3 regions of the Methylobacterium sp. AC433 genome follow, and region 2 is predicted to be linked to each of the others. Evidence: predicted binding sites of a transcription regulator. Region 2 holds the regulator's gene; each other region holds the start of a gene.
The links. Region 2 encodes LexA, which represses DNA repair genes until DNA is damaged. Its sites were predicted from a motif close to TGTTCNNNNTGTGTTCNG; they were not measured.

Region 1: AC0IWM_RS08010 (PA0069 family radical SAM protein) is a predicted target of LexA. The motif match lies at 1,679-1,696, and genes of this name have one in related genera.
Region 3: AC0IWM_RS01785 (ATP-dependent helicase) is a predicted target of LexA. The motif match lies at 1,779-1,796, and genes of this name have one in related genera.

What each region holds. Positions count from the first base shown of each region.
Region 1 is NZ_CEEDBN010000003.1:426,230-429,809, reverse strand. It holds gene AC0IWM_RS08020 (phosphatase PAP2 family protein) at 1-977, shown strand, start outside; gene AC0IWM_RS08015 (glycosyltransferase family protein) at 1,034-1,555, opposite strand; gene AC0IWM_RS08010 (PA0069 family radical SAM protein) at 1,725-2,849, shown strand; gene AC0IWM_RS08005 (ribonuclease HII) at 2,815-3,444, opposite strand; gene AC0IWM_RS08000 (glycosyltransferase family 4 protein) at 3,510-3,580, opposite strand, start outside.
Region 2 is NZ_CEEDBN010000013.1:91,303-94,882, forward strand. It holds gene sfsA (DNA/RNA nuclease SfsA) at 1-494, opposite strand, end outside; gene AC0IWM_RS17510 (DUF937 domain-containing protein) at 660-1,445, shown strand; gene lexA (transcriptional repressor LexA) at 1,682-2,434, shown strand; gene AC0IWM_RS17520 (ComEC/Rec2 family competence protein) at 2,428-3,580, opposite strand, start outside.
Region 3 is NZ_CEEDBN010000001.1:367,958-371,537, reverse strand. It holds gene AC0IWM_RS01785 (ATP-dependent helicase) at 1-1,768, opposite strand, end outside; gene AC0IWM_RS01780 (hypothetical protein) at 2,114-2,368, shown strand; gene AC0IWM_RS01775 (AsmA family protein) at 2,489-3,580, shown strand, end outside.

The DNA of each region.
Region 1 (3,580 bases), on a different contig from region 2:
GGGGCATGGACCGCAGTGCCGGTGTGATCTGGGCCGCCTTCTTCATCGTCCTGGCACTAGCTATCGCGCGAATCCTGTTCTGCCGGATGGCGCCGGAGGTACTCAGCGGAGAGCAGGCCCTCAAGTCCGATCTGGTGTTCGTGGCGATGTCGGTGGCCCTCGCGGCAGGAGGGTTTTACTATCTGAACATACGAAATGAAACGCGCCTCGCCCTCTGCATTTTTGTGCCAGCGTTCTTCTTCATGTCCGGCGTCGCGAGTTATCGCGCGCAGTACATCCTCTTTCATTTCGGTCGCGAATTCTCTTTCGTCGACGCAGGTTTGGCGGCAGCGGACCGGGCGTTTGGTTTCGATTGGGGCCTGTATTTCCGCTGGGTCACGGCGCATCCCGTCCTCAGCCGGGTTCTCGATCTCGCCTATGGGTCGATCTGGGTTCAGCCCTTCCTGCTGGGCGCCGCCTTCGTCTGGCGACGAGACCTGGGTAGCTTCGGGTGCCTTCAGGTCGCGCTCCCGCTGTCGTTCTGCCTCGTCTGTCTCGGGGCCTTCTTCCTCCCGGCCCTCGGCGCCTATCACTTCCACGGCATGACGCCCGACCAGCACGCGGATGCATCCCTCGACTTCACGGATGGGATGACGCAGCCGTTGCTGTGGCTTCGACGGGCCGAGCTGCCGTCCGTCCTGCCGGCTTTCCCCGATCTACGGCTTGTGACGTTTCCCTCGTGGCATGCCGCGGCCGCCGCGATCTTCGTGATGTCCGCCTGGTCGCTTCCAATCATTCGCTGGTTCGCCGCCGCCCTCAACGGCCTGATGCTGGCGGCGACACCGGTTCAGGGAAGCCACTACCTGACGGACCTCATCGTCGGTGCAGGGCTGGGAGCGGTCGCATTCCTCGTCGCGGCCCGGGTCCTAGCATCCGGCCTCGTCCCCTGGCGAAGCCGGATGGATCCCGTGACCGCGTTCAGGGCCGTGACGCCCTGACAAATCCCTGACGCCTCCGGCGACTCGCGGGCCAGCCGCGGTCCGCATCCGCGCGATCACGCCCGGTCGAGGCGCGCCGAGAGTGCGCGGGCCTTCAGGCGGCGGCTGAACTTCGGCCCGGCCAGCAGACGCTCACGACGCACGAGGTCGCCGGCGCGCGGTGCGTGTGCGCCGATCACGCTCTCGCCCCGGGCAGCCAGGCGCGCCGGAAGGCCGGTATGGGGACGGCGCAGGCGGGCCAGCGAAACCTCCGGCCGGGCGGTGCCGATGAAGCGGTCGAGCAGACGGATCCAGCCCTCGGCCGGGACGTCGCCGGCCTCCAGGCAGAGGACCCAGTCCCGCCGTGCGGCCTTCGCGCCCGCCGACCAGGGCGACGAACCACGCCCGCGCAATACGACCTTGGCGCCGGTCGCCTCGGCGACGGTCTCGATGGCCGAGTTCGCCGCGGGCACGATGATCACCGCGTCGCCGACGAGCCCTGCCGCGACGCCCGCCACCAGAGCGCCGAGGGTATCGGCGAGCTGATCGACGGCATCGGGGTCGGCGGGCCGGGTCACTGAGATGAGAGCCGAGAGCATGCGCGCGCATACCGCATTTTTGCGTCGCGCAAAGCCATCTCACGGCAAAGCGCCGTGGGCAGGCGGGTAGAAATGCTGAGGGACGAGCGGTCTGCCTGAAATATTCGCACTCCGCGCCCTCTGTGTTCGTGATATGTTCTTGACCTGTCGCTTCTGTTGAATTTGGTTCATGCCTGCAGACTTCTCCCGTACGATACCGTCCAGCCTCGAACCGCCGCGACGCCTGGGCGAGACGACGCCGCAACCGGCCGAGCGGCGCGGTCGGGGTGCCACGGCGAATCCGGGCGGGCGATACGAAGCAGCGCGGCGGGAAACCTTCGACGACGGGTGGTTCGGGCTCGAGGCTGCAGCTCCTCTGCGGACCGAGGTGAGGCCGGAGCACGCCCGCACGCTCATCACCCGCAACACCTCGCCCGACATCTCGTTCGATCGGTCGATCAATCCCTATCGGGGCTGTGAGCATGGCTGCGTCTACTGCTTCGCGCGGCCGAACCACGCCTATGTGGGCCTCTCGCCGGGCCTCGATTTCGAGACCAAGCTGTTTCGGAAGGTGAATGCCGGCGTCCTGCTCGAACGAGAGCTGTCCGCGCCGGGCTACAGCCCGGCGACCATCGCCCTCGGCACCGCCACCGACCCCTATCAGCCGATCGAGCGAGAGCATCGCGTGACGCGCGCGGTGCTGGAGGTCCTGGCGCGCTTCCGCCACCCGGTCGGGATCGTTACGAAGTCGAACCTCGTCGTGCGCGACCTCGACCTGCTGACCGACCTGGCACGGGACGGGCTGGTGAAGGTGGCCGTATCCGTGACGACCCTCGACCCGGCGCTGTCGCGGCGGCTCGAACCGCGGGCGCCGCACCCGGAAAAACGCCTGGAGGCGATCGGACGCCTAAGCGCGGCGGGCATTCCCGTGATGGTCATCGCCGCGCCGATCATCCCCTCGCTGAACGATCACGAGATCGAGGCCATCCTCACCAGAGCCCGTGATTTCGGGGCCGTGGAGGCGAGCCACGTGCTCCTGCGTCTGCCCCTCGAACTCGATGCCCTGGTGAACGATTGGTTCGCCGAGCACTACCCCGGCCGCCAACGGCACGTCATGTCGCTGGTCCGCGAGGCCAGGGGCGGGCGCGCCTACGATGCCGCCTACGGCACGCGGATGACCGGCACCGGGGCCTATGCCGACCTGATCCGCCAGCGCATGCGCCTGGCCCGGCAGCGCCTCGGCTATCCCGAGGTGCGGCGCCGCCTGCGGACCGATCTGTTCAGGGTTCCGACGGACCAGCTGAGCCTGTTCTGAAGTCATAGGCGCGGGTGAAGCTCAGACGGTGATGAGGCGACCGGCCCCGGCTCGCGAGGCCGGCGAGGTGGGTGCGCGTTCCGTAGCCGACATTGCTGGCCCAGCCATAATCCGGGTAGCGGCCGGCGAGCCGCCGCATCAGAGCGTCGCGCAGGGTCTTGGCGACGATGGAGGCGGCCGCGATCTGCGGCACCAGCCGGTCGCCGCCAATCACCGCGCGGCACGGGAGGGCGAGGCCCGGGACGGGGTCGCGGCCGTCGACCCAGACGGGAGCGTCGAGGCCGAGCGCGAGGACCGCCCGCCGCATCGCGTCGAGGGTGGCGGCGCGCACGTTGATCCGATCCACCAGGGCGCGCGATCCCGCCGCCACGGTGACGCGGGCCTGTGCCCGGATCAGTGGCGTCAGTGCCTCGCGCTCGGCGGCCTTCAGGCGCTTGCTGTCGTCGAGGCGGCCGAGCAGGCCGGGTTCAAGTGCGGCGGGTTCGAACCAGACCGCCGCGACGATCACGGGCCCGCACAGGGCGCCGCGCCCGACCTCGTCGCAGCCGATGACCGCCGGGTAGGTCTCGGCCAGGCACGGGTCGAACGGCGGCATCGGGCGGGTTCCGGGGGAGGGGGCAATCCGGTGCCCTAGCGCGCGAGGCGCGTCCGGTCCACGTTTCAGCCGAGCTCGGCGACGCCTCGCGGGGCCTTGCCGGTCGTCCGGAACCGCACCGGCGCGGTGCCGTGCG
Region 2 (3,580 bases):
GCCATGTGCCGGGCGCTGCGAGCGGCGACGCAATCCGGGAACTCCGCGAGGCCGGCCCGGCGCATCAGGTGGCAGTTCTTCACCTCGACGTGGCATGGCGGCACTTCCTCGCCCGTGGCGAGGAAGTCGACGCGGCTGGCCTGCGCGTAGCGGACTTCCGGGCGCAGGACGGTGTAGCCGCCGAGCACCGGCAGGCTGCCGTCCGCGAAGGCTTCCGCCACCAGGGCGTTCGGCCGCATCGTGTTGACGCCCACCCATTGCCGCCCGCCGGGCAGGTCCGCCTCCACCAGTTCCCAGGAGAAAGCCAGCTTGCGCGTCGGGCTCCGGGTCTCGGACACGAGTGCGCGCGCGCCCGGAACCGCGAGGCCCAGCATCGCCCCGGGATTGGGGCAGTGGGCGGTGACCAGGGAGCCGTCGCCTAGTTCCATGTCGGCCAGGAAGCGCTTGTAGCGACGCACGAGGCGCGCCTCGATCAGGGGCGCGGAGAAGCGCATCGGCGGATCCGGGGCAAGAAATAGGTTGATGCGGGCTCCCGTCGGCGCGGAATCGGGCAGTCCTGAGGCGCCTGGGCTGGTCAGTGCTACCCGGATGCGACAGAATTCGCGGGGCGCGCCCCGGGTCGTTAGCCGGGAAAGCCGCTGTTCGTCCGCGAGGCCGCCATGTTCAATCTGTTCGACATTCTCCAGGCGCAGGCGGGCGCCAATGCGCAGGGATTCGGACGGCAGTTCGGCCTGTCGCCGGAACAGGGCCTGCGTGCGATGGAGGCTCTGATGCCGGCGCTGACCATGGGCCTGCAGCGCAACGTCGCTCACGATCCCACCGGCTTCGCCCACCTGTTCAACCTCGTGGGGCCGACTGCCCCCATGGCACCGAGCGCGACGCCGCAGATGGACATGCTGGTCAAGCAGTTGTTCGGCTCGCCACATCTCAGCCAGGCGGTGCTGCAGCAGGCGGCGACCGTCAGCGGCGTCGCGATGCCGGCCCTGAAGCAGATGCTGCCGGTCATGGCCGGTATGGTGGTGGCGGGGATCGTCCACGTCATGATCAACCAGGCGCCTGCGCCTGCGCCGGCCTCGCGCGCCGAGGCGAATCCCTTCGGCTTCCCCCCCAACGCCTGGTCGGAGATGATGGAGGCGTTCCTGAAATCGGGTGCCTCCGCCGCGAGTCCCGCGCCCTCGCCGCCTCAGGCGCGGGCGCGCCCGACGCCGCCCCGGCTCACGGCCCCGTCACGGCCAGGGGCCGATGCACCGGACAAGACTGCTGCGGACGCCCCCTTCGACGTGATGCAGCAGATGTTCCAGACCGGCCTGGAGGTGCAGCAGGAAAACGCGCGCGCCATGCAGCGCCTGTTCGACACCTTCTGGCAGGATCCCCGCGTTTCCACCGAGGCGGGGGGCGAGGCCCCCGGTGCCAAGCCCCGCAGCGGACGGACCCGGACGTCGTAGCGCCACCACACCGTCGTCCGCGACAGGCCGCTCCCGATCGGGCCAGGGCCCCGACGCGTCCGCGGCAACGGGCATCCGTGAAGGGATCTGCCCACGGCGCGGTTCCGGCCATCCCCGGCACCTCGAGGGCTCTTGACAGGAACCCTTGCAGAACACTTACGGAACGTTTAATGTGTTCGTGGTTTGTTTCTGGTGCCATCCGCCGCGCTTCGTGGCGCTAACGAAGAGTGTCCCGCATGTTGACGCGTAAGCAGCTGGACCTGCTCCAGTTCATCCAGCTTCGGATGCGCGAGAGCGGCGTTCCTCCGTCCTTCGACGAGATGAAGGACGCCCTCGATCTGAAGTCGAAATCGGGTATCCACCGCCTGATCACGGCCCTCGAGGAGCGCGGCTTTCTGCGCCGGCTGCCGAATCGGGCGCGCGCCATCGAGGTGATCCGGATGCCGGAGAGCCTGGGCGGGAACGCGGGCGCGTCCCGCGCCGCTCCGGCTCCCGAGGTGCGCCGCTTCACGCCTAGCGTGGTCGAAGGTGGCAAGGGCAAGGGCTTGCCGGCGGGTGCCTCGGTGTCCCGCCTGCCGACGACGCAGGCCACTGACGAGAGCGGCCGGGCGGTGACCATCCCGGTGATGGGCCGGATCGCGGCCGGCACGCCGATCTCGGCCATCCAGGAGCAGAGTCACTCGGTGACGATGTCGCCGGACTTCCTCGCCGGCGGCGAACATTACGCCCTGGAGGTGCGCGGCGACTCGATGATCGAAGCGGGAATCCTCGACGGGGACCTCGTGGTCATCCGTAAACAGGACACCGCGAATACCGGCGACATCATCGTGGCGCTCATCGACGACGAGGAGGCGACCCTGAAGCGCCTGCGTCGGCGCGGTTCATCCATCGCCCTGGAAGCCGCGAACCCGGCCTACGAGACCCGCGTGCTCGGTCCGGACCGGGTCCAGATCCAGGGGCGCCTGGTCAGCCTCGTTCGTCGCTACTGAAGGCTCTCGCCGTCCGGTTCGTCACCGGACGAATCCGACGGATCGCCAGTTCGGTCCGGCGCCGCTCGCGGCGTCGGCGGGCTGAACAGGTCCGATGGGGCCGGTGCCGCTTCCGTTGGTTTTCGTGACGAATTCGCGCGCCAGGGGACGAGGTCACCAAAACGTTTGGCCGTCGCGCGTACCGGGCCATCGCGGGCGAGGCGAATCGACGTCGCGCCGTGTGACTGCAGGAAATTCCGGTCGACGATGATCGGCGCGGCACAGCCTGGAGGGGCGGATTGCCGGGAAATCAGGATCTCGGCCCTGGCGCAATCCTCCCCGAGCGCGCGCTTGTCGGTGGTCAGCGCGAGCGCGCGGCCGTCTGGCGTGATCAAGGTGCAGCCGAGGCGATCGCAGCGCGCCCCCTGAAACGCTGGGACGTCTTCCACCTTGCGGCCGTCGCCATCCGCCTTCAGCCATTGCCCGAGGACGAAGGAGGGTGGCCGCCCCAGAGTGGCGAGCCGCCCGCTGCGGTCCCGGATCGCCGCACCCGCCCCCTCGCGATCGATGTAGATGTCGTGGCGATCCGGAGTGGCCGCGCAGGCGATGCCGATTGCCGCCGGAAGCAGGCCGAGCCAGCGCAACGACGAGGCCGGGAGGGTCAGGACGATCAGCGCGGATGCCATGAGACCGAGAGCACCCGCCCCGAACGCCGGAATCACCACGACCGCGTGCCCGAAGCCCGCGATCCAGGTGGAGATCGTCAGCATCCCTCGCACAGCGAGGCCCATCGCCCACCAGACCGGCTGATCCAGGGCAAACGGATAGGCGAGGATGCCGAGGACGGCCGACGGCATCACGGCCAGGGAGACCAGCGGCAGGGTGAGCGCATTCCCCACCAGCCCGAAGGGCTGGATCGTCTGGAAATGATAGGTCGCGAAGGGAGCCGTGGCGATCTGTGCGACGAGGGTCGTCGCCAGGGTGCCGACGATCGCCGTGGTCAGCAGAGCGAAAGCGCGGGGCAGCAGGCCGATCCCATCGCGGCGCAGCCCGCGGCCGCCGATCAGCGGTGCGCAGGCGATCAGGCCGGCGACCGCTCCGAACGACATCTGGAAGCTCGGGCCGAGGAGCCCCTCCGGCTCGCGCGCCAGGGCGATCAGGGCGGCG
Region 3 (3,580 bases), on a different contig from region 2:
CGAATTCCAGCCCCTTGGCGGCGTGGAGCGTCATCAGCGAGACTCGGTCGGCCCCCTCCTGCTCACTGGCCTCCATCACGAGCGAGACGTGCTCGAGGAAGGCGGCGAGGTCCGGGAACTCCTCCATGGAGCGCACGAACTCCTTGAGGTTCTCCAGGCGCCCGGCGGCGTCGGCCGACTTCTCCTTCTGCCACATCTCGGTGTAGCCGGATTCCTCCAAGATGGTCTGTGCCACCTCGGGATGCGGCTGGGTGCCCACCAGCCGGGACCACCGCGAAAAGCTCTCCACCAGGGCGCGCACGCCGGAGCGCGCGCGGGGCTTCAGCTCGTCGGTCTCCACGACGAGGCGCGCCGCCTGGAGCAGGGGCACCCGCTCGGCCCGGGCGTAGGCGTGCAGGGCCTGCAGGGTGGCGTCGCCGAGGCCGCGCTTGGGCGTGTTGAATATGCGCTCGAAGGCGAGGTCGTCGGACGGGTTGGCGGTGACGCGCAGGTAGGCGAGCGCGTCGCGGATCTCGGCGCGCTCGTAGAAGCGCGGGCCTCCGATGACCCGGTAGGGCAGGCCGAGCTGGACGAAGCGGTCCTCGATCTCGCGCATCTGGGCCGAGATGCGCACGAGCACGGCGATCTCCGACAGGGGATGCTGCTTGGCCTGGAGGCTCTCGATCGCCTCGGCGACCTGACGCGCCTCCTCCTCAGAATCCCAGGCGCCCGAGACGGTCACCTTCTCGCCGGCGACGTCCTCCGTCCGGAGTGTCTTGCCCAGCCGCCCCTCGTTCTTCGCGATCAGGCCGGAGGCGGCGGCGAGGATGTGGCCGGTGGAGCGATAGTTGCGCTCCAGGCGGACCACCACGGCACCGGGGAAGTCGTGCTCGAAGCGCAGGATGTTGTCGACCTCGGCGCCGCGCCAGCCGTAGATCGACTGGTCGTCGTCGCCGACGCAGGCGACGTTGCGGTGGCCCTGCGCCAGCAGCCGCAGCCAGAGGTACTGGGCGACGTTGGTGTCCTGGTACTCGTCCACGAGGATGTAGCGGAAGCGCTGCTGGTAGTTCTCCAGCACGTCCGGGTTCTCCCGCCAGAGCTTCAGGCAGAGCAGCAGGAGGTCGCCGAAATCGGCGGCGTTGAGGGTCAGGAGCCGGGCCTGGTAGGCGGCGTAGAGGGCACCGCCCTTGCCGAAGGCGAAGGCCTGGGCCTCGCCCGGCGGCACCTGCTCGGGCAGGAGGCCGCGATTCTTCCAGCCGTCGATGGCCGAGGACAGGGCGCGCGCCGGCCAGCGCTTCTCGTCGATGTTCTGGTCGACGATGACCTGCTTCATCAGGCGAAGCTGGTCGTCCATGCCGAGGATGGTGAAGTCGGAGCGCAGGCCCACCAGCTCCGAGTGCCGCCGCAGGATCTTGGTGCCGATCGAGTGGAAGGTGCCGAGCCAGGGCATGCCCTCGCCGGCCGGCCCGATGAGCCCGCCGATGCGGTGCTTCATCTCGCGGGCGGCCTTGTTGGTGAAGGTCACCGAGAGGATGTCGAAGGGCCGCGCCTTGCCGGTGGCGATCAGGTGGGCGATCCGCGTCGTCAGCACCCGGGTCTTGCCGGTGCCGGCCCCGGCCAGCACGAGGACCGGCCCGTCCGTCGCCTCGACGGCACGGCGCTGCTCGGCGTTCAGCCCATCGAGGTAGGGCGAGCCCTGCGGCCGCAGGGAGGCCATGGCACGGGCGGCGATGGAGGTTGGGGCGGCGTCGGAGGCGGTGGGGCCGGCCGCGTCGAAGCGTTGAGTCATCCCGCATCCCTGGACCAAAACGCGAACGGCGTCGAGGGTCGCGGGCGTTCCCGGAGATGCCCGGCCTCGGCTCGGATGATTTCGGAGACCGTATCCCGGAAGCGCCCGGACGACGTGTTCGGCCGCGGGCAGCGCGGTCCGCCAACCCGGGACTTCCGCCGACCAGGGCCGGATGCCGGCGACCGCGCGTCCTCTACGGCGCCTCTGCCGACGATCGATGCGGCAGTCTCACGCAGCGTCGCGGGAAACCCGGCTCAGGACACCCGGCTTCGGGAACCCACCTTCCCACCGGCGAGTCGTCTCACCAGATCAAGCCATCACCGTGCACCCGACAAGGACACCGCCATGCATCGCTCCCCCGCCCTGATCCTCGCCGGCCTCGCGCTCCTCGCCGCCGGTCCCGCCCTCGCCCAATCCTCCAACGGCGCCATCAACAGCCTCAACGCCACCAACGACCGGCTCTCCACCCGCAGCGAGATCCGCGGCATCGAGCAGCGCCAGCAGTTCGACAGCAACCAGACCCGGATGCAGATCCAGCGGAGCGACCTGTTCCGGCCGAGCGCGCCGGCGGCCCCGATCATCGTGCCGGGCCGCCGCTGACGGAGACGGGCGCGGCGCCCGGCGCGCAAACCGCCGCGCCTGTGCTATGCCCGCCGTGGAAGCGGGGGCGCGGGTCCCGCAGGCGGAGCGGGCTCCGGATGACGAGGCGGAACAGAGACGGTGCGTGACATCCTGACCGCGCTGGCGGGCGCCGTCATCCTGCTCCTCGTCGCGGCGCTCGCCGTCCCGCCCTTCGTGGCCTGGGAGGGCTATCGCGGCACGATCGACCGGACGATCGCGCGCTCCCTCGGGATCGAGGCGCAGACCGAGGGCCGCATCGGCCTGCGGCTCCTGCCCTCCCCGCGCCTCAAGCTCGACCGCCTGCGCCTCGGGCCCGGCACCGCCCAGAACCCGTCTCTCGACCAGCCTCAGATCGACCTCCAGGGCATCAAGGCCGAGGTCGCCCTGGCGCCGCTCCTGAAGGGCGAGATCCGTTTCACCGAGACGCGGGTCGGCCGGGCCGAGGTCAAGCTCCCCGTCACCGACGGCGAGGCGATCCTGCTGCCCGCGCGCGGCCTTTCGGCCGCCCTGCGGCGCGACCTCGCCATCGAGGACCTGTCGATCCGGCAGTTCGTGCTGACGACCCAGGTCCCGGCGACGGGCCGGACCGAGCAGTTCTATGCGGAGGCCCTGCAGGTCTCGGCCCCCGCCCTCGTCGGACCCTGGCGGGCCGAGGGAACCAGCCGGGGCGTGCCCTTCCGGGTCTCGACCGGCGAGCTCGGCCCCGAAGGCGTCAGCGTGAAGATCGCGGGCGGCGGCGATACGCAGGCCCGCTTCGAGGCCGATGCCCGCATCGGCCTCGCCCCCGCCGGCACCGGTACGGCCGGCCGTCGCCTGATGGCGGCCGTCGCCGAGGGCAACGCCCGGATCGTCGTCGGGCCGCCCGTCCAGGCGGCGGGCGCCTACCTGCCCTTCTCCCTCGCCGGCAAGTTCAAGGGGCGCGGCCTGACGGCCCGGTTCACCGACGTCGCCCTGGAGATCGACCCCGGCGGGCAGGCCCTGCGGCTCGGCGGCACCGGCCAGCTCGACCTCAGGCAATGGCGCGGCGCCCTCGCGCTCTCCGCCCGGCGCCTCGACCTCGACGCCTTCCTGACCTCGGCGGCCGGGCAGGCCCTGATCGCCCGCGGCGTGCCGACCACCGGCGGCCGCAACGGGTTCGGCCTGCCGATCATGGTCGACCTCGACCTCGCAGTGGAGAGCCTGGCCCTCGGC